2 linked regions of the Streptacidiphilus albus JL83 genome follow. The protein of the gene in region 2 interacts with the protein of the main gene of each other region in a pairwise test. Links are inferred from orthologs where the notes say so. Each region holds a gene or a part of one and is shown on either strand. Other genes may lie near its edges.

Region 1 (10,001 bases), 3.2 Mb from region 2 along the record:
CACCTTCCTCGGCGGGCGCGAGGTCCGCGAGGTGCTGGACGCCGGCGGGCAGCGCGCGGTGCGGGACGACCGGGGCGAGGTCCACGGCGGCGACGCGGTGGTGCTGTGCACCGGCGCCTGGCTCGGCGGCCTGGTCCGCGAGCTGGCACCGGAACTGCCGGTGCGTCGGGTCCGGCTGCAGATGATGCAGACCGAGCCGCTCGGCGAGCAGCTGACCACCTCGGTCGCCGACGGCGACAGCTTCCGCTACTACCCGGCCTACGCCGGTCCGGCGCTGGAGGCGCTCAACGCCGGCCAGCCGCAGCACCCGACCGCCGCCGGCCACCGGATGCAGCTGCTGATGGTGCAGCGCGCCGACGGCTCGCTGACCATCGGCGACACCCACGAGTACGACCAGCCCTTCGGCTTCGACGTGGTCGAGGACCCGTACGCCTACCTGACCGGTGTCGCGGAGGGCCTCCTCGGCCGTCCGCTGCCGGCGGTCCGCCGCCGTTGGGCCGGGGTGTACGCGCAGTGCCTGGACACCACCGAGGTGGTGCACCGCGAGCAGGTGCGCGAGGGCGTGTGGCTGGTGACCGGCCCCGGCGGCCGGGGGATGACCTGTTCGCCCGCGATCGGCGAGGCGACCGTTGCGGAGATGGGACTCTGATGACTGATCCGACGAACGGCAGCACGCCGGCCCCGCTGCGCACCCGGCTGGTGGTGCTGGACATGGCCGGCACCACCGTCGCCGACGACGGCCTGGTGGAGCAGGCCTTCGACGCCGCCGCGTCCGCGCTGGGCGTGGTCCGGGGCACCGAGCAGCACGAGCGGATGGTGCAGTACGTCCGCGACACCATGGGCGAGAGCAAGATCAGCGTCTTCCGTGAGCTGTTCGGCGAGGAGGACGCCGCCCAGCGCGCCAACGTCGCCTTCGAGGCCGCCTACCACGACCTGGTCGACCAGGGTCACTGCGCGGCGCTGCCCGGCGCCGAGGACACCATTCGCGAGCTGCGGAAGTCCGGCCTGACGGTGGTGCTGACCACCGGCTTCTCCGGTCCGACCCAGCAGCGGATCCTGGACGCGCTGGGCTGGCAGGGCCTGGCCGACCTGGTGCTCTGCCCGGCCGACGCGGGCGGCCGCGGCCGTCCGTACCCGGACCTGGCGCTGGCCGCGCTGCTGCGCACCCGCGCGGCGGACGACGTCCGCGAGCTGGCCGTGGTCGGCGACACCGCGTACGACATGCGCTGCGGCGCGAGCGCCGGGGCGGGCGTGGTCGCGGGCGTGCTCACCGGCGCGCACGACGCCGAGCGGCTGCGCGGCGGCGGGGCCACCCACGTCCTGGGCTCGGTGGCGGAGCTCCCGGCGCTGCTGAACGGCTGACGCGAAACGGAAGGCCCCTCCCGCTCGCGGGAGGGGCCTTCGGCGTCGGCTCAGATCAGGTCGACCAGGTCGGCGATCGAGTCCGCCACATTGGTCGGCCGGTAGGGGAAGCGCTCGACGTCGGCGGCCTGGGTCAGACCGGTGAGGACGAGGAAGGTCGTCATGCCGGCCTCCATGCCCGAGACGATGTCGGTGTCCATCCGGTCGCCGATCATGGCGCTGGTCTCGGAGTGGGCGCCGATGGCGTTGAGTCCGGCGCGCATCATCAGCGGGTTGGGCTTTCCGACGAAGTAGGGCTCCACACCGGTGGCCTTGGTGATGAGCGCCGCGACCGCCCCGGTGGCCGGCAGTGCGCCCTCGGCGGAGGGTCCGGTCTCGTCCGGGTTGGTGGCGATGAAGCGGGCCCCGGCGTTGATCAGCCGGACGGCCTTGGTCATGGCCTCGAAGGAGTAGGTCCGGGTCTCCCCGAGGATGACGAAGTCGGGGTCGGTGTCGGTGAGGATGTAGCCGACGTCGTGCAGGGCCGTGGTCAGGCCCGCCTCGCCGATGACATAGGCGGTGCCGCCGGGCCGCTGGTCGTCGAGGAACTTGGCGGTGGCCAGCGCGGAGGTCCAGATGTGCTCGACCGGGACGTCGAGTCCCATCCTGGCCAGCCGGGCGTGGAGGTCGCGCTGGGTGTACATCGAATTGTTGGTGAGCACCAGGAAGGGCTTCCCGGAGTCACGGAGTCGCTTCAGGAAGGCGTCGGCCCCGGGGATCGGCACGCCCTCGTGGATGAGGACTCCGTCCATGTCGGTGAGCCAGGACTCGATCGCCTTGCGCTCTGCCACGTTGGTGTCTCCTAGGTCTTGCGATGGTTCTGAACGATTTCCCTGCATCGCTCCGGACCGGACACCGGCGGCCGGCCGGGCACCACTGTCTGCCCCAGCACCGTCAGCCTAGTCGTCCGTGGCCACAAGCAGCAGTGTGCTGCTCCGGGCGCGGCGCCGCCCCGCCCCTCTGTTCGAGGGCGGGGCCGTTCGCATGAGCGGTTCACCCGGTTGGCCACGGCGGATTGCCGACTGGCGGATGTCGCGCCATCAAAAAGTGGCATCTCGTCATATTTTGGGCTGGTAAGGGTGAATGGCCGAGACCCACCTCGGCGGCCCCGGACCGAGAGGAGCCCTGCGTGTTCGGCAGGACTGACGGGCAGTTGTTTCCACCGATGGTTCCTCCGGAGCCGGGCCCCGGCGGCCCGGCCGCCGACCGCGTCGCCGACCGCGCTGTCGCCGGCCGCCGCGTCGCCGACCGCGCTGTCCGGCGCGGGACCGCCGTCCGGCTGGTCTGCGCCACGGCGGCCCTCTCCGCGCTGGCCCTCGGCTGCGGCGGCCAGGCCGCGGCGGCGGTCCCCGGCGCCGCGCTCTCCTCGGCGCGGGCCCCGCTCGCGGACGTCCGCCCGCAGACCGACGGCCCGCCGGACGTTCCGCCGCCGGTCGCACGGCACCGCCGGCACCTCCCGCGCCCCGCGGTCCGGCCGCAGACGGTCCCGCCGCAGGCCGCCCGCCAGCAGGCAGTCCGTCAGCAGGCCGTCCAGCAGCAGGCGGAGACCACCACCCTGGTCACCGCCGGTGTCAGCAACGGCCCGGAGCAGCCGACCGCCGTCCCCGTGGTCGACGTCATCACCGCCGCCCCCGGCGTCACCCACCCCGGCGGCAGCGTCGACCTGCGGACCTTCGCCGACTGCGTGACCGGCAGCATCGTCACCTCGCCCGCCTTCGGCAAGGGCGCGGTGCTCGGCCCGGCGGCGGACGGCGGACTGTTCGCCCAGGCCACCGTCGCCCAGGGGACGGCGCCCGGCACGTACACCCTCACCGAGAGCTGCCGGGGGCGGACCGTCGCCAGCGGCAGCCTCACCGTGGTCCGGCGCGGACCGCTGGCCGCCGGCGGCGGTTGGGGGGCGACCCGCGACGTCGTCGCCGACCTGGGCGGGGTCCGGACGCTGGTGCCGGCCCGCTCCGCGGCGGCCGAGTACGCCTCGCTGGCGCTCACCGGCGCGGCGGCCCTCGCCGGACTCGTCCTCACGGTCCGCCGGCGGCGTCCGGCGCGTCGTGGCTGAGCAGGCCGGGCAGGCGCTGCGCGGGCTGCTCCACCGGCTGCCCCGGCAGCTGCGCCGACGGCTCCGCGCCCGACTGCGCGGTCCGCTGCGGGGCCGGCTGCGCGGTCGGCCGCGCGGGCGGGCCCGGCCGCGCTCGCTGCGGCGGACCCTGGGGACCGCCTCCGGCACGCTGTCCGCGCTGCTGTGCGCGGTGGCCCTCGGCGGCGCGGCCCTGGGGGTGGCGCCCGCCCAGCGCCCCGGGGTGCAGTTCGGCGTCCTGGCCGGGACCAGCCTCGGCAGCGGCTCCGGCAGCGCCCCAGGGGCCCGGTCGGCGGCCGACGGCGCCCCGGTCTCCTCGGACTCGCTCGGCCGGGGCGCGGACCCGGCCGTCCCGGCGACCCGGGCGCCGCTGCCGCGCTCCACGCCGCTGCAGCTGATGATCCCGTCGATCGGCCTGTCCGCGCCGCTGCTCGGCCTCGGCACCGACAGCCGGGGCAACCCCGAGGTGCCGCCGTTCTCGCAGCCGAGGACGGCCGGCTGGATCCGCGACTCGGTCACCCCCGGCGAGGCCGGCACCGCCCTCCTGGTCGGGCACGTGGACACCCGCACCGGGCCCGCGGTGCTGTGGAACCTCTCGGCGGTGAAGCCCGGGGCGCTGGTCGAGGTCGCCCGGCTGGACGGCTCGACCGCCCGGTTCACGGTGGACCGGCTGCGGACCTATCCCAAGGACGGCTTCCCCGACGCCCTGGTCTACGGCGCCTCGGCCGACGCCCAGCTGCGGATCATCACCTGCGGCGGCGGCTACGACCGGGCGCGGCAGGAGTACAGCGGCAATGTGGTGCTGTTCGCGCATCTCACCGGCGCGGGTTGAGTGCGTCTGCGCGGGAGAGCTGCGTACCATGTACGCAGCTCTCCCGCGGGGAGCGCGGGAAGCGTACTGGGCAGCAGCGCGGTGGGCGCGGGCCGAGCAAAGGGGCAGTGGTGGCGGCAGAGCAGTCCACGGGGCGGTCGTCGACACGGCTCCCGGTGTGGGCCAGGCCCCGGGTGGCCGGGCGGGGGCCGCAGCCCTCGCTCAGCGTCGGCGCGATCGTCGCGGCGGCCGTCGTCGTCGCCGACGCGGAGGGCGTGGAGGCGGTCTCCATGCGCCGGGTGGCCGGGGAGCTGGGCGTCGGCACCATGTCGCTCTACCGCTACGTCGAGACCAAGGACGACCTGCTCGACCTGATGACCGACGAGGTCTACGGCGAGGAGTCGCCGCTGCCCGAGGACGCCGGGGACACCGTCGGCCGGGGCGGCTGGCGGGCGGAGCTGTTCGGCTTCGCGGTCCGGTACCGGGCGCTGATGCTCCGCCACCCCTGGGTGCTGTCGGTGGGCGTGAGCCGGCCGCCGCTCGGTCCGCAGGTGCTGCGCCGCACCGAGCGGATGCTCGGCATCATGGGCGGCCTGGGCCTCCCCGTCCAGGCGGTCTCGGAGCTGACCGGGACGGTCGTGGCCTATGTCCGCGGCGTGGTGCTGGTCGAGATCGGCGAGGCGGAGCTGGTCCGCCGCACCGGGCAGACCGAGGACGACTACCGGGGCCTGGTCGGCCCCTACTTCGAGCAGGTGCTGGCCTCCGGCGAGTTCCCGCTGCTGGCCCGCTTCGTGGTGGAGGCCGACGAGCACCCCGACCCGGACCGGGTGTTCCGCGACGGGCTCGAACGGGTGCTGGACGGCGTCGCGGCGGGGGTGGCCCGGGAGCTCCGGCGCGACTGAGGGCGGAGACCGGGAGCGGGGAGCGGGGCGGCGGACTGTCGGTGGCACCGGATACCGTGCTGTGCAGTTCGGTCCGGTCCCTGCTGGAGGTCGCTCGCATGTCTACCACCCCCTCTTCGCTCGACGAGTTCGTCCTGCCCGAGTCCTGGCGCGAGGTGCTCGCGGGGGAGACGGCCAAGCCGTACTTCGCGGAGCTGGCCGGGTTCGTCGCCGCCGAGCGTGCCGAGGGTCAGGTCTTCCCGCCGAGCGGCGAGGTCTTCTCCGCCCTCAGCTCCACCCCCTACGGCCAGGTCAAGGTGCTGCTGCTGGGCCAGGACCCGTACCACGGCGAGGGCCAGGCCCACGGGATGTGCTTCTCGGTGAAGCGCGGCGTGAAGGTCCCGCCCTCGCTCCGGAACATCTACAAGGAGCTCGGCACCGACGTCGGCGTCACCGCGCCCGACCACGGCAACCTCCAGGCCTGGGCCGACCAGGGCGTGCTGCTGCTCAACGCGGTGCTGACGGTCCGGGCGCACGAGGCCAACTCCCACAAGGACAAGGGCTGGGAGACCTTCACCGACGCGGTGATCCGGGCGGTCGGCGAGCAGCCCGACCCGGTGGTGTTCGTGCTGTGGGGCGCCTACGCCAAGAAGAAGCTGCGGCTGATCGACACCTCGCGGCACATCGTGGTCCAGGGCGGGCACCCCTCGCCGCTCTCGGTCAAGCACTTCATCGGCACCCGCCCGTTCTCGCAGATCGACAAGGCCCTCGCCGACCTCGGCCGCACCCCGATCGACTGGAGCCTCCCGGAGTAGCCGCCCCGCCGGGCGGCCCGCCGGGGCGCCCGGCCTCAGCCGGCGAGCGTGGCGCCTTCCAGGTCGGAGCCGGCGTCCGGGCCGGTGACGGCCTCCAGGGCCGGTGCGCCGGCCGGGGACGGGACCGAGGCGGTCACCACCACGCTCGCCCCGTGCTCCAGCGAGGCGACCACCACGCCGTTCGGGCCCGAGGCCTCGGTGGCCTCCGCCACCGCCGCCGCCTCCCGGGCCAGCTGCGCCTCACGGGTGGCCCGGCGCTGCCGCTGCACCATCCGCGCGATCACCACGCTGACGACCGTGGCCGCCAGGCAGGACACCCCGAAGCTCAGCAGCCCGGTCTTGAAGGTGTGGGCGTTCAGGTAGCCGAGGCCGACGATGTAGGTCGCCCACACCGTCGAGGACACCGCCGACCAGCGCAGGTAGTGGCGCGGCGGCCGGGTGCTGGTGCCCACCGTCAGGTCCAGCAGCGAACGGCCGCCGGAGACGAAGCGGAACAGCAGTATCGTCCGCACCCGCTTGCTCTCCAGCGCCTCCAGCACATGCGCTGCGGCGGTGGCCGCGGTGGGGCTCCTGCGGAGTCGGCGCTGGGCCCAGCCGGCCGCGCGCCGGGAGACCTTGAGCAGCGCCACGTCCGCGCTGAAGGAGGCCAGGGCCACGCACAGGCCGAGGATCAGCGGCGAGGTGTGGGTGCCCATGGTGGCGGCGATCACAGCCGTGCCGTCCGGGATCAGCGGCATGAAGGCGTCCCCGAACACGGAGAGGACGGCGACTATGGAGAGCCATGAGGAGCCGAACAGGGACGCAGCCGCGCTCATGGGGCTCCTTGCATGGTGTTGTCTCAACAGGTCAGGGTGTTCGTCGAGAAACAACGTGAACCCGAGCCATGGTCACACCCGCGCCCACTCTACCGGCAGTGGGGGCGGGGGGTTCTTACCGTGGCCATGAGCGGTGGCGCGGCAATCGTGCGACGGTCGAGCGGGCGGTCGGCGGAAGCGCCGGAACCGTTCGTTCCGTTGCTTTCTGTGACGTACTGTTCGCATTCCGTATGCCGAGGGGACGGGGGAATGCCCTAAGGAGTTTCTAGCGTCCTTCATGTGACTGCGACGACTGCACCTACGGCATCGACCCCACCGCAGCTTCCTCCACCCGGGCCGGCGCGGCGCCGGCGGCGTGCCCGGGCCACGCCGGTGCTGCGGCTCCGGATCCAGGCCGCCGCCGCGCTGGTCCTGGTGGCCGCGCTGCTGGTGGGCGCGCTCACCGCGTTCTCCCTCGCCCGCTCGGACCTGGACCGGCTGGCCTCGGTCTCCGAGCCCCGCGCCGTCGCCGCCGCCGACCTCTCCCAGGCGCTGGCGGACCAGGACGCCCAGCACGCCGACACCCTGGTCGTCGGTTACGCCTCGACGCCGCCGGCTCCGGGGCAGCAGCCGACGCTGGTGGCCGACGGCGTGCTCGCGGAGCTGACGGCCCAGGCCGACCGGCGCCGGATCAGCGCCGACCTCGCGGTCCTGGCCGCCTCCTACCCGGCCGGTTCGGCCGGCGACCGGACCGTGCAGGGGCTGCTGAACAGCCTCTCGCTCTACGACACCCTGAGCGGCACCTCGGAGTTCTCGGCCACCAGCCAGCAGGACCCGGTCGTCGGCCGCCCGCCGGAACTCGCGCTGGACTACTACGACCTGGCCGAGGGGCAGCTCCAGCAGACCACCCTGCCGCAGGCGGCGCAGCTGCTCGCGCAGGCGCAGCAGCAGGTCGCCGCCGACGGCGGCACCGCCCGGCGGGACGACCGGCTGGGGGCGCTGCTGCTGGGTCTGCTCGGGCTGGCGACGCTGGCCCTGCTGCTCCGCTGGCAGCGGGACCTGGCCCGACGGCACCGCCGGGTGCTCAACCCGGCCCTGCTGCTGGCGACCGCCTGCGTGCTGGCGGTGCTGCTGTCCGCCACGACGTCGCTGCTGGGCGCGGCCGACCAGGTCGCCACGGCGGTGGACCGGGGGTACGCGCCCTACACGGTCGCCGCCCTGGGCCAGGTCGAGGCGGCGAACGCGGAGGCCTCGGAGAGCCGCTGGCTGGTGGACGACGCCTACCGGGTGCCGCTGCAGCAGACCTACACCGGGCTGATGGACGACCTGGAGCGGCAGCTGGCGGGCCAGACCGGCGACCCGGCGGTGGCGCGGACCAGGACGGCCTATCTGGCGGCCGACGCCCGGCTGCGCCAGTACGCCGACGCCGGGCAGCTGGACCAGGCGTCCGTGCAGCTCACCGGGGTGACCCGGGGTGAGGTCGCGTTCGCCTCCTACGACTTCAGCACCCAGCTCGGCCGGCTGGCGCAGCAGGGGCTGCAGGTGGTGGACGTCCATCTGGCAGCCGCGGGCGGGGATCTCTCCGGCTGGGTGGTGCTGCCCTCGGCGCTGCTGGGGGCGGCACTGGTGCTGGTGCTGGTGGGGGTGAGGCCGCGACTGGCGGAGTTCGCCTGAGGCCGGGGCCGGACGGACCGCCCGCCGCTGCGGGGGGGGTTGCCCCCTCCGCCCTTATGCGTATAGCTTACGCAGTAGTGCGTAAGGCATACGCAGAAGCTTGCCGCGCGTCGGCAGACGAAGGGGGCACCGCCATGGACCAGGTCACCACCGGCAACCGCGCCGGACGGAGGGAGTGGCTCGGGCTCGCCGTGCTCGCCCTGCCGCTGCTGCTCGTCTCGATGGATGTGTCGGTGCTCTACTTCGCCGTCCCCTTCATCGGCCGGGCGCTCCACCCCAGCAGCACCCAGCAGCTGTGGATCCTCGACATGTACGGCTTCGTCCTGGCCGGACTGCTGATCACCATGGGGGCGCTCGGCGACCGGATCGGCCGCCGCCGGCTGCTGCTCATCGGCGCGGTCGCCTTCGGCGGGGCCTCGGTGCTCGCCGCCTACGCCACCGGCGCGGCGATGCTGATCGGCGCCCGCGCCCTGCTCGGACTGGGCGGGGCGACCCTGATGCCGAGCACCCTCGGCCTGCTCCGCGCCATGTTCCGGGACGACCGGCAGCGGGCCAGGGTGCTCACCGCCTGGACCGGCGCGATGACGGCCGGCATCGGCCTCGGACCGGTCGTCAGCGGCATCCTGCTGGAGCACTTCTGGTGGGGCTCGATCTTCCTGGTCAACCTTCCGGCGATGGCGCTGCTGCTGGTGCTCGGCCCGGTGCTGCTGCCCGAGTCGCGCACCCCGGCCGAGCGGCGCACCCACGGCTTCGACCTGCTCGGCTCGCTGCTCTCGCTCGGGGCCGTGCTGCCGGTGGTCTACGGCGTCAAGGAACTCGCCGGCAACGGCTTCGAGCCGCTGCCCGCCGTCGGCATTGTGCTGGGCCTGGCCGTCGGCGCGGTCTTCGTCCGCCGTCAGCTCGTCCACCCGGGCGCGCTGCTGGACATGTCGCTCTTCCGCCGCCGCGCCTTCAGTGCGCCGCTGATGGTCAACCTGCTGGCGATGGTGGCCATGGTCGGCATCTCGGTGTTCACCACCCAGTACCTGGAGTCCGTGCTCGGGCTGAGCCCGCTGGCCGGCGCGCTCTGGAGCCTGGCGCCGACCGTCGTCGTCGGCGGCTGCGCGCCGCTGGCGGCCGTGCTGGCCGCGCGGTTCCACGCCGCCTCGGTGATCGCCCTCGGCTTCCTGGTCGCCGCCGCCGGCTTCGCCGCGATGACCCTGGCCCAGGTGCACTCCGGGGTCTGGGTGATCCTGATCGGCGCCGGCCTGGAGGCCGGTGGGCTGGTGATGGTGATGTCGCTGATCACCGGCATGGTGCTGGGTGCGGCCCCGGAGGAGCGGGCCGGATCGGCGGCGGCCGTGCTGGAGTCGGCCACCGAGTTCGGCGGCGCGCTCGGCATGGCCCTCCTCGGCGCCCTCGGCACCGCGGTCTACCGGAGCGGGGTGCTCGGGGCGCTGCCGGCCGGACTGGCCCCGGCCGCCCGCACGGCGGCGGAGCAGACCATGGGCGGCGCCCAGGCGGTGGCCGCCGCCCTGCCGGGAGGGGTCGGGGACGAGGTGCTGGCCGCCG
Region 2 (9,946 bases):
CTTCTTCAACCGGTCGTCGGTCGCGTCGACGCCGAGCTGCGGGGCCCACTGGAAGGGCGTGTGCGGCTTGGGCACGAAGCCGCCGATGGAGACGGTGCAGCGGATGTCGTTCTGCCCGCTGACCTCGCGGCCCTTCTGGATGACGTTCTTCGCCATCTCGGCGATCTGCAGCACGTCCTCGTCGGTCTCGGTGGGGAGGCCGACCATGAAGTACAGCTTCACCTGGCGCCAGCCGTTGCCGTAGGCGGCGGCGACGGTGCGGATGAGGTCCTCCTCGGACACCATCTTGTTGATCACCTTGCGGATCCGCTCGCTGCCGCCCTCGGGGGCGAAGGTCAGACCGGAGCGGCGGCCGTTGCGGGTGAGCTCGTTGGCCAGGTCGATGTTGAACGCGTCGACCCGGGTGGACGGCAGCGACAGGCCGACCTTGTCCGCCTCGTAGCGGTCGGCGAGGCCCTTGGCGATGTCCGCGATCTCGGTGTGGTCGGCGGAGGACAGCGACAGCAGGCCGACCTCCTCGAAGCCGGTGGCCTTGAGGCCGCGGTCGACCATCTCGCCGATGCCGGTGATGCTTCGCTCCCGCACCGGGCGCGTGATCATGCCGGCCTGGCAGAAGCGGCAGCCGCGGGTGCAGCCGCGGAAGATCTCCACGGACATCCGCTCGTGCACCGTCTCGGCCAGCGGGACCAGGGGCTGCTTGGGGTAGGGCCACTCGTCGAGGTCCATCACGGTGTGCTTGGACACCCGCCACGGCACGCCGGAGATGGTCGGCACCATCCGGCCGATCCGGCCGTCCGGCAGGTACTCGACGTCGTAGAACCGGGGCACGTACACCCCGCCGGTCCGGGCCAGCCGGAACAGCAGTTCGTCGCGCGGGCTGCGGCCGTCCGCCCCGGGGCGGCCCTCGGCCTTCCAGGCCCGGATGACCTCGGTCATGTCCAGCACGGCCTGCTCGCCGTCGCCGATGACGGCGGCGTCCAGGAAGTCCGCGATCGGCTCCGGGTTGAACGCCGCATGGCCGCCGGCCAGCACGATCGGGTCGTCCACGGTCCGGTCCTCGGCCAGCAGCGGGATGCCGGCCAGGTCCAGCGCGGTGAGCATGTTGGTGTAGCCCAGCTCGGTCGAGAAGCTGAGGCCGAAGACGTCGAAGGCCTTCACCGGGCGGTGCGCGTCCACGGTGAACTGGGGCACCCGGTGCTCGCGCATCAGGGCCTCCAGGTCGGGCCAGACGCTGTAGGTGCGCTCGGCCAGCACGCCCTCGCGCTCGTTCAGCACCTCGTAGAGGATCATGACGCCCTGGTTGGGCAGGCCGACCTCGTAGGCGTCGGGGTACATCAGCGCCCAGCGGACGTCACAGGCGTCCCAGTCCTTGACCGTGGAGTTGAGCTCGCCACCGACGTACTGGATCGGCTTCTGGACGTGCGGGAGGAGGGCCTCCAGGCGCGGGAAGACCGACTCGACAGACATAGAGGAGGACTTTCGTGTGGACACAGGGGTGACCACTCAGGATAACGCGGCGCGGGGGTCCGCCGGGCCGCCCGGCGATCCGGCCGGTGGCCGGGCGGTCTCAGCCGCCCATCGGCGAGCGCTGCATCCGGACCGACTGGAGCAGTCCGATCCCGGTCCAGATCGCGAACATGGAAGAGCCCCCGTAGCTGACGAAGGGCAGCGGGATGCCGGCCACCGGCATGATGCCCAGGGTCATGCCGATGTTCTCGAAGCCCTGGAAGCCGAACCAGGCGACCACGCCGGCCGCGACCAGGGTGCTGTAGAGGTCGTCCGCCTGCCGGGCGATCCGGCAGGCCCGCCAGAGCACCACGCCGAGCAGCACGATGATCAGCCCGGCGCCGACGAAGCCCAGCTCCTCCCCGGCGACGGTGAAGACGAAGTCGGTCTGCTGCTCCGGCACGAACTGCCCGGTGGTCTGGGTGCCGTGGAAGAGCCCGCTGCCGGTCAGCCCGCCGGAGCCGATGGCGATCCGGGCCTGGGCGGTGTTGTAGCCGACACCGGAGGGGTCGAGGCCGGGGTCGGCGAAGGCCGCGAAGCGGGCGATCTGGTACTGCTTCAGCAGGTGCAGCCGGACCACCGCGAAGGCGCCGAGGCCCCCGCCCGCGACCAGGCCGAGCAGCCAGCGGGTGGAGGCCCCGGAGGCCAGCAGCAGGCCGAGGATGATCACCACCATCACCATGGTCGAGCCGAGGTCCGGCATCAGCAGGATGACCCCGATCGGCAGCCCGGCCAGCAGCAGCGACTGGATGATCGCCCCGCCGCGCGGAAACCGGTCCTCCCCCGCGTCCACCCGGGCCGACAGCAGGGTGGCCATGCCGAGAATGATCGCGATCTTGCAGAACTCGGAGGGCTGGACCGAGAAACCGCCGCCCAGCACGATCCAGGAGTGCGCGCCGTTGACGGTCGAGCCCAGCGGGCTGAGCACCGCCAGCACCCCGACCAGCGCCAGGGCGTAGAGGAACGGCACGGCGGTGCGCAGCCGGTGGTGCCCGAGCAGCACCACGGCCGCGCACAGGCCGATCCCGATCGCCGTGTTCATCAGGTGCCGGACCAGGAAGAACTGCGGATCGCCGTGGTTGATGTCGCTGCGGGCGCGGGTCGCCGACCAGACCAGCAGCGAGCCGATGCCGGAGAGCGCCAGCGCGGCCAGCACCAGCGGCCAGTCCAGCCGCCGCAGCGCCGAGCCCTTGGCCGTCAGCCGGCCGAGCAGCCCGCGCTGCGGGGTGTAGCGGGGGCTGCGGTAGCTGGTCGTCAGTCCGCCGAGGCCGGTCATGCGCCCTCCCTCCGCTCCGGGGCCAGGGCGAAGAGCGGGCCGGGACCCGCCGCGAACGGCAGGCTGGAACCGGGCGCGGAGACCGTCACCGCCGGGACGCTCGCCTCGGCCTGCTGCACCGCCGCCGCCCGGAGGTCGTTCTGCTGGAGCGCGGTGGCCTGCTCGACGATGCCGGAGGGGGCGAAGGTCGGCAGCGCCGTCTGCGGGGTCGGCAGCAGCGCCTTCTTCGGGTCGATGCTGTTGTCGGCCTGGATGCCGTAGAGCGCGTTGTAGATGTTGCGGACGGCCGGTCCCGCGCCGCCGGAGCCGGTGCCGCCCTGGGAGATGGTCATCACCACGGCGTAGTCCTTGGTGTAGGTGTCGAACCAGGAGGTGGTCTGCTTGCCGACGACCTCGGCGGTACCGGTCTTGGCGTGCAGCTGGATCTTGTCCTGCGGCCAGCCCGCGAACTTCCAGGCCGCGGTGCCCTCGGTGACCACGCCGGCGGTGGCGGCGTCGATGTACTGGAGGGTGCGCTGGGTGTCCGGGAGCCTGCCCTGCACCACCGGGGCGATGTTCTGCACCAGCTTGCCGGTCGGGGTGACCACGGCCTTGGCGATCTCCGGTTTGTACAGCGTGCCGCCGTTGGCCAGGGCCGAGTAGATCCGGGCCATCTGGATCGGGGTGACCAGGGTGTCGCCCTGGCCGATGGCGTAGTTGACCTCGTCACCGGCGCGCAGGGTGGCGAAGTCGGTGCAGTCCTCGCGGGCGATCTGGGTCAGGTAGTCGTTCTTCCCGGAGGCCGCCTGCTGGCACCAGGTGTTCTTCATCTCGGCGTAGTAGGCGTCGTGCCAGGCCCGGTCCGGCACCCGGCCGGCGACCTCGGCGGGCAGGTCGATCCCGGTGGCCTGGCCGAGGCCGAACTGGTGCGCGGCCTTGTAGAGCCAGTCGGCCGGGTGGGTCGGCCTGGTTCCGCCGTCCTTCATCCACTGCTGGTAGGCGATGTTGTAGAAGACGGTGTCGCAGGAGACCTCCAGCGCCTTCGACAGGTTGATCATGCCGAAGTTCTCACCCTCGAAGTTCTTGAACTCCCGGCCGCCGATCATCATCGAGGAGGTGCAGGGGAAGGTGTCGCTGTAGGTGTAGCCCGCGTTGATCGCCCCTGAGGTGCTGACCACCTTGAAGGTCGAGCCGGGCGCGCTCTGACCCTGTATGGCCCGGTTCAGCAGCGGGAAGTCGGAGTTCGCGTTGGTCAGCGCGGCGTAGTCCTTCTCCGAGATGCCGCCGGTCCAGATGTTCGGGTTGTAGGTGGGCGCGCTGGCCATGGCGATCACCCGCCCGGTGTGGACGTCCATCACGATCACCGCGCCGGAGTCCGCCTTGAAGTTCTCCTTGGTGACGGTGTCCCAGGTCTTCCGCAGCGTCACCAGCGCCTGCTGCAGCTGCTGCTCGGCGATGCCCTGGATCCGGGCGTCGATGCTGGTCACGATGTCGTTGCCGGGGGACGCCGCGCTCTGCCCGGCACTGCCGATCACCCGGCCCAGGTTGTCGACCTCCAGGTTGTCCACGCCCGGCTGGCCGCGCAGCTGGGTGTCGTAGACGGACTCCAGGCCGGCCCGGCCGACCTGGTCGGAGGCCGCGTAGGCGGACTTGCCCTCGGCGTTGGTGGCGGCGTTGATCTCGTCCTGGGTGACCGGCGACAGGTAGCCGAGCAGCTGGGCGGCGTTGGCCCCGGCCGGACCGGGGTACTGCCGGACCGCCGTGGGGTCGGCGGTGACACCGGGGAAGTCCTCGCGGCGCTCCATGATCTGCATCGCCTGCTGGGCGGTGGCCTGCTCGGTGACCGGGATCGGCTGGTAGGGCGAACCGTTCCAGCAGGGCTGCGGGGTGACCGCGTCGCACAGCCGGACCTTGTCGTGGACCTCGGTCGGGCTCATCCCCAGCACCTGGGCCAGCCGGCCGAGCACGGCCTTGCCGCCGTCCTGCTGCTGGAGCAGCGCGGTGCGGCTGACGGAGACCACCAGCTGGGTGGAGTTGTCCGCCAGCGGCATGCCGTTGGCGTCCAGGATCTCGCCGCGCACGGCCGGGACCAGCACCGGCCGGATGTGGTTGGAGACTGCCTCCTGCGAGTACTGCTGGCCGTTGCGGATCTGCAGGAACCAGAGCCTCCCGCCGAGGGTCGCCAGCAGGGACAGGACGATGACCTGGAGGATCAGCAGGCGTCCGGTCACCCGGCTGCTGCGCCCCCCGGTCTCCGGGGTGTGGTTCATGGGTCTCGCTTCCCGCCCTGGTGGTACGGATGCCGGTGGTACGAAATGCCAGTGGTGCGAAATGCCGGTCGTGCGAAATGCCGGTCGTGCGAAATGCCGGTCGTGCGAAATGCCGGTGGCCGTGCGCCCGAGGGCGGCCCGGCTCAGTCGTCGACGCCGCTCACGCGGCTGTTCCAGTCGCTCTCGTCGGTGCGCATGATCCGGCCGCCGTCGCGGCCCGCGCGCCGGCCGCCGTCGCCGAAGCCGGGCACCGTGCCGAGGCCCGCCGCGCCGCTGGTGCGGTCGCCGCCGGTGCCGAAGAAGGAGCCCCGGCGGTCGAGCCCGGAGCGGCCGCGGGTGGTCCGCCGCATGCCGGCGCCGAAGACGGTGCCGCCGTGGCCGGCCAGGTCGTCGACCGAGCGCCGGGCCAGCGCCATCACGCCCGGCACCACGAACGGCGCCAGCAGCACGTCGTAGACCACGGCGGTGACCAGCAGGCCGGGCATCCCGACGTGCCGGGCGGCGGTGTCGCCGACCATCGCGCCGACGGCGGCGTAGAGCAGCGTCGCGGTGATCGCCGCCGCAGCGACCACCAGCAGCGGCAGCCCCACCGAACGGATGTGCCCGCCCGGCGGGCGGATCAGCCCGGCCGCGTAGCCGAGCACGCAGAGCACCAGCGCGTAGCTGCCGACCGCGTGGTCGGACGGCGGGGCCAGGTCGGCCAGCAGCCCGGCGGCGAAGCCGACCAGGCAGCCGCCGACGGGGCCGTAGACCAGTGCCAGCCCTATCACCACGAGCAGCATCAGGTCCGGCACGGCGCCGGGCAGGCCCAGCCGGGCGAGGACGCTGACCTGGACGACCAGCGCCACCACGATCAGGACCGCGGAGAGCAGGATGCGGTGCAGCCACATGCCGGTCGGCCTTTCTCAGCTCTGTCGGTACCGCGTTGTCTCAGTGCGGCGTTTCGGTGATGGGCCGGGCCATCAGTACAGCGGTACCGCACGGCGGCGGCCCCGCGTCGCTGACACGCCGTCCGTCCGACGGACCGTCACAGTGACGCCACGTCAGCAGCACGGCCGTCAGTGGCCGGTGGCCGGCTTCGCCGGCAGCACGGCGTAGCGGGGGTCGGTCGCGGGCGGCTGGACGACCACGCCGACCAGGTCGAGCGTGGTGAAGCTGACGAAGGGCTGGACCAGCACGGTCCGGGTCAGCTGGCCCGGGGTGTTCTCGACCCGGACCACGGTGCCGACCGGCACCCCGGGCACGAACGGGCGGTCGTTCTGCGAGCCGAAGGTCACCAGCCGGTCGCCGGTCCTGACCCGCGCCTGTCCGTTCAGCAGTTCGACCCGCATCGGGCCGTTGCCCTGACCGGTCGCGAAACCGATCTCGCCGCTGCCCTCCATCCGGGTGCCGACGCCGAAGTCCGGGTCGCTGGCCAGCAGCACCGTCGAGGTCTCCGGGCTGACCGTGGTGACCCGGCCCACCAGGCCGTCGCCGTTGATGACGGTCATGTCGCGGCTGATGCCGTCATTGCTGCCGATGTCGATGGTGACGGTCCAGGAGAAGCCCTGGGCCGCCCCGATCGCGACGACCTGGGCGGCCTTGATGGTGTACTGGCCCGCCCCGGCCACGCCGAGCAGCTTGGTCAGCTCGGCGGAGCGGCTCTGGACCAGGTCCGAGCTGGAGACCTGCTGCTTCAGCCGGGCGTTCTGCTGCTCCAGTGCGCGGATGCGGTCGCCGCTGGTCCCGGACTCGCGCAGCGAGCGGAAGGCGTCGGAGACCGGCTGGACCGCCCCGGCGACCCCGGTCTCGACCGGGCCGAGGACGGAGGCGGCCGTGTCCCGGGCCCCGTTCAGGGGCGAGTGGTCGCCGCCTCGGATGTCGACGGTGATCAGTGCGAACGCGACGGCGACCAGCAGGACGAGCAGGAGCCGACTTTCTCGTGTGTCCCTCACGGTCCTCGGCGGGGCCCTTCAAGAGGTGCGGAGCTCCCGGGAGCTGTGGTTCCCGGGACCTGTCAGGATACTGATGGTGCGTCAATCAGCGGGGGCTCAGCGACGCGGCTGGGAGTCCAGCACCTGCTGCAGCGCCTCGAACTCCTCGACGCACTTGCCGGCGCCCAGGGCGACCGAGTCGAGCGGGTTCTCGGCGATGTGGACCGGCATGCCGGTCTCCCGGCGCAGCCGTTCGTCGAGGCCGCGCAGCAGCGCGCCGCCCCCGGTGAGCACGATGCCCCGGTCCATGACGTCGCCCGCGAGCTCCGGGGGGCACTGGTCGAGGGTCGTCTTCACCGCGTCGACGATGGCGTTGACCGGCTCCTCGATCGCCTGGCGGACCTCGGCGGCGGAGATCACCACGGTCTTCGGCAGGCCGCTGACCAGGTCGCGGCCACGGATCTCGCTGTGCTCCTCCTTGTCCCCGTCGATCGGGAAGGCGGAGCCGATGGTCATCTTGATCTGTTCGGCGGAGCGCTCGCCGAGCAGCAGCGAGTACTCCTTCTTGATGTGCTGGATGACGGCGTTGTCGAGCTCGTCGCCGGCCACCCGGATGGACTGCGCGGTGACGATGCCGCCGAGCGAGATCACGGCGACCTCGGTGGTGCCGCCGCCGATGTCGACCACCATGTTGCCGGTGGGCTCGTGCACCGGGAGGCCCGCGCCGATCGCGGCGGCCATCGGCTCCTCGATGATGTGCACCTGGCGCGCCCCGGCCTGCCGGGACGCCTCGATGACGGCGCGTCGTTCCACCCCGGTGATGCCGCTGGGCACGCAGACCACGACCCGGGGGCGGGCCAGGTAGCGCCGGCGGTGGATCTTCAGGATGAAGTAGCGGAGCATCCGCTCGGTGATCTCGAAGTCGGCGATCACGCCGTCCTTGAGCGGGCGGATGGCGACGATGTTGCCGGGCGTGCGCCCGATCATCTTCTTCGCCTCGGAGCCGACGGCGAGGATGCCGCCGGTGTTGGTGTTGACAGCGACCACTGACGGTTCGTTGAGGACGATCCCGCGGCCCCTGACGTACACGAGCGTGTTGGCGGTGCCGAGGTCGACAGCCATGTCACGACCGATGAACGACATGCTGTTGTTCGCCATGGGCTTGGGGGGCCTTCCCGAGGTTCGAGGGTGGGGGCGGCTGCGGGCTCGCGATGGCAGACCGTCAGCCACCGTTGCCGAGTAGCTCCATGGTAGCCATGGAGGCACACAGGGTGACCGTGGACTTGTGTCCAGTATTCAGGCAGACGATCAGATTTTTCACTATTGGGACGCCTGTGTCGGCTGCCAGGTTCCACGGAATCATTACTTCCGATTGCCTGACAACTCCTGTGCCCCCACTCGGACAGGTGGGTGACGGCCATACGGCCGAGCGGACCGGACGCACCGTCAGCTGCGTCCGGTCCGCTGTCGGCCGACCTCGAAGACTCGGAAGGATCAGGCGTGGGCCGGGAAGAAGATCTTGATCTCGCGCTCGGCGGAGGCCTCGGAGTCGGAGGCGTGGATCAGGTTCTCCCGGGTGATGGTGGCGAAGTCGCCGCGGATCGTGCCGGGGCCCGCCTCCAGCGGGTTGGTCTTGCCGGCCAGCGCCCGGATGCCCTCGATCACGCTCTCGCCCTCGACGATCAGCGCCACCGACGGACCGGAGGACATGAACGTGAGCAGCGGCTCGTAGAACGGCTTGCCGAGGTGCTCGGCGTAGTGCTGCTCCAGCGTCGCCGCGTCCAGCGTGCGCAGCTCCATGGCGGCCAGGGTCCAACCGGCCTTGCGTTCGATCCGGGAGACGATCTCGCCGACCAGTCCGCGCCGGACGGCGTCGGGCTTCAGGAGGACGAGGCTGCGCTGCGACATGGGGCGCTCCGAGGTTCTGGTGGCGACGGCGCTGCCGGGTGGCGACAGCGGTGATGATCGGTGCCGAGCCTACCCGGAGCGAATACCGGGACGTCAGCCGGTCAGCTGTGCGGCCGGAGGCCCGTCAAGGCCCCGGTACAAAAGTCAGGTGAGAAGTCCGGCCGGACACCCCGATGGCCGTACCGGGGCCCGGCCGGACGTCCGCTCAGACCGCGGCGGCCCGGGCCGCCTTGATCACGTCGATCTTCCGCCCGTAGTGCACCGAGGCCCACCACAGCGCGGCGAAGATCACGCCCAGTGCGTACATCATCCCGACCACCGCGCCGCTGGCGATCAGCGCGACCTGGAGCACCCACCCGACGGCCACCGCACCCGGGCGCGTGATCATCCCGCAGAGCAGGACGCAGAGCGCCATCGCCGCCCCGCACACCGCCCAGAGGGTGCCGTGGGAGACGGAGGAGAGGTGCATCGCCACCAGGGCGGCGAAGCCCACCACCATTGCCTCGGCGATCAGGGTGGAGGAGCAGAGGGTACGCACAGCAGGGGCCTCTCGGGCGGGTGACTCGGAACGCAGGAACTCGGGAAAGCGGGGGTCGTGCCTCAGCGCGGCCCGAGCAGGATACGGGCCTCGCCGACGGTGATGATGGAGCCGGTGACGAGCACGCCCGAGCCGCCGAGCTCGCCCACCTCCTCGGCCAGGGTGACCGCCGCCTCGATGGCGTCGTCCAGCCGGGGCTCGACCTGCACCCGGTCCGCGCCGAAGATCTCGACGGCGGTCTCGGCCAGGGCGTCCACCGAGGTGGCGCGCTGGGTCGAGTTCTGGGTGATGACGACCTCGGTCAGGACCGGCTCCAGCGCCTCCAGCAACCCCGCCGAGTCCTTGTCTCCGCTGGTGCTGATGACCCCGATCAGCCGGGTGAAGCCGAAGGACTCCCCGATCGCCTCGGCGGTGACCCGCGCCCCGGCCGGGTTGTGGGCGGCGTCCAGCACGATGGTGGGGCTGCGCCGGATCACCTCAAGCCGGCCGGGCGAACTGACGCCGGAGAAGGCGGCGCGGACCTTGTCGATGTCCAGCGGCTCCTCGCGGGCCGTGC

Evidence for each region.
Region 1: the proteins of ndk (region 2) and ung interact in binary tests that used the Escherichia coli proteins (3 or more experiments, as listed by UniProt). The link is inferred for Streptacidiphilus albus JL83 from one-to-one orthologs.

What each region holds. Positions count from the first base shown.
Region 1 is NZ_JQML01000001.1:5,896,280-5,906,280, forward strand. The notes cover bases 4,279-7,134. They hold ung (uracil-DNA glycosylase), read left to right. Parts: upstream 4,279-5,286; coding sequence 5,287-5,982; downstream 5,983-7,134. Other genes in these bases: BS75_RS25840 (class F sortase), read left to right, coding at 4,279-4,307; BS75_RS48520 (TetR/AcrR family transcriptional regulator), read left to right, coding at 4,418-5,188; BS75_RS25855 (DedA family protein), read right to left, coding at 6,018-6,797; BS75_RS25860 (hypothetical protein), read left to right, coding at 7,077-7,134. In the rest of the region: BS75_RS25820 (TIGR03364 family FAD-dependent oxidoreductase), read left to right, coding at 1-649; BS75_RS25825 (phosphonatase-like hydrolase), read left to right, coding at 649-1,362; BS75_RS25830 (HAD-IIA family hydrolase), read right to left, coding at 1,413-2,192; BS75_RS44780 (hypothetical protein), read left to right, coding at 2,531-3,457; more of BS75_RS25840, read left to right, coding at 3,450-4,278; more of BS75_RS25860, read left to right, coding at 7,135-8,450; BS75_RS25865 (MFS transporter), read left to right, coding at 8,585-10,001. UniProt on the Escherichia coli protein: Excises uracil residues from the DNA which can arise as a result of misincorporation of dUMP residues by DNA polymerase or due to deamination of cytosine.
Region 2 is NZ_JQML01000001.1:2,731,805-2,741,750, forward strand. What follows is about bases 7,146-9,946. They hold ndk (nucleoside-diphosphate kinase), read right to left. Parts: upstream 8,853-9,946; coding sequence 8,439-8,852; downstream 7,146-8,438. Other genes in these bases: BS75_RS11890 (rod shape-determining protein), read right to left, coding at 7,146-8,087; BS75_RS11900 (DUF4233 domain-containing protein), read right to left, coding at 9,058-9,390; folC (bifunctional tetrahydrofolate synthase/dihydrofolate synthase), read right to left, coding at 9,453-9,946. In the rest of the region: BS75_RS11865 (TIGR03960 family B12-binding radical SAM protein), read right to left, coding at 1-1,467; rod shape-determining protein RodA, read right to left, coding at 1,568-2,782; mrdA (penicillin-binding protein 2), read right to left, coding at 2,779-5,031; rod shape-determining protein MreD, read right to left, coding at 5,175-5,921; rod shape-determining protein MreC, read right to left, coding at 6,090-6,965; more of BS75_RS11890, read right to left, coding at 7,062-7,145. UniProt on the Escherichia coli protein: Major role in the synthesis of nucleoside triphosphates other than ATP. The ATP gamma phosphate is transferred to the NDP beta phosphate via a ping-pong mechanism, using a phosphorylated active-site intermediate.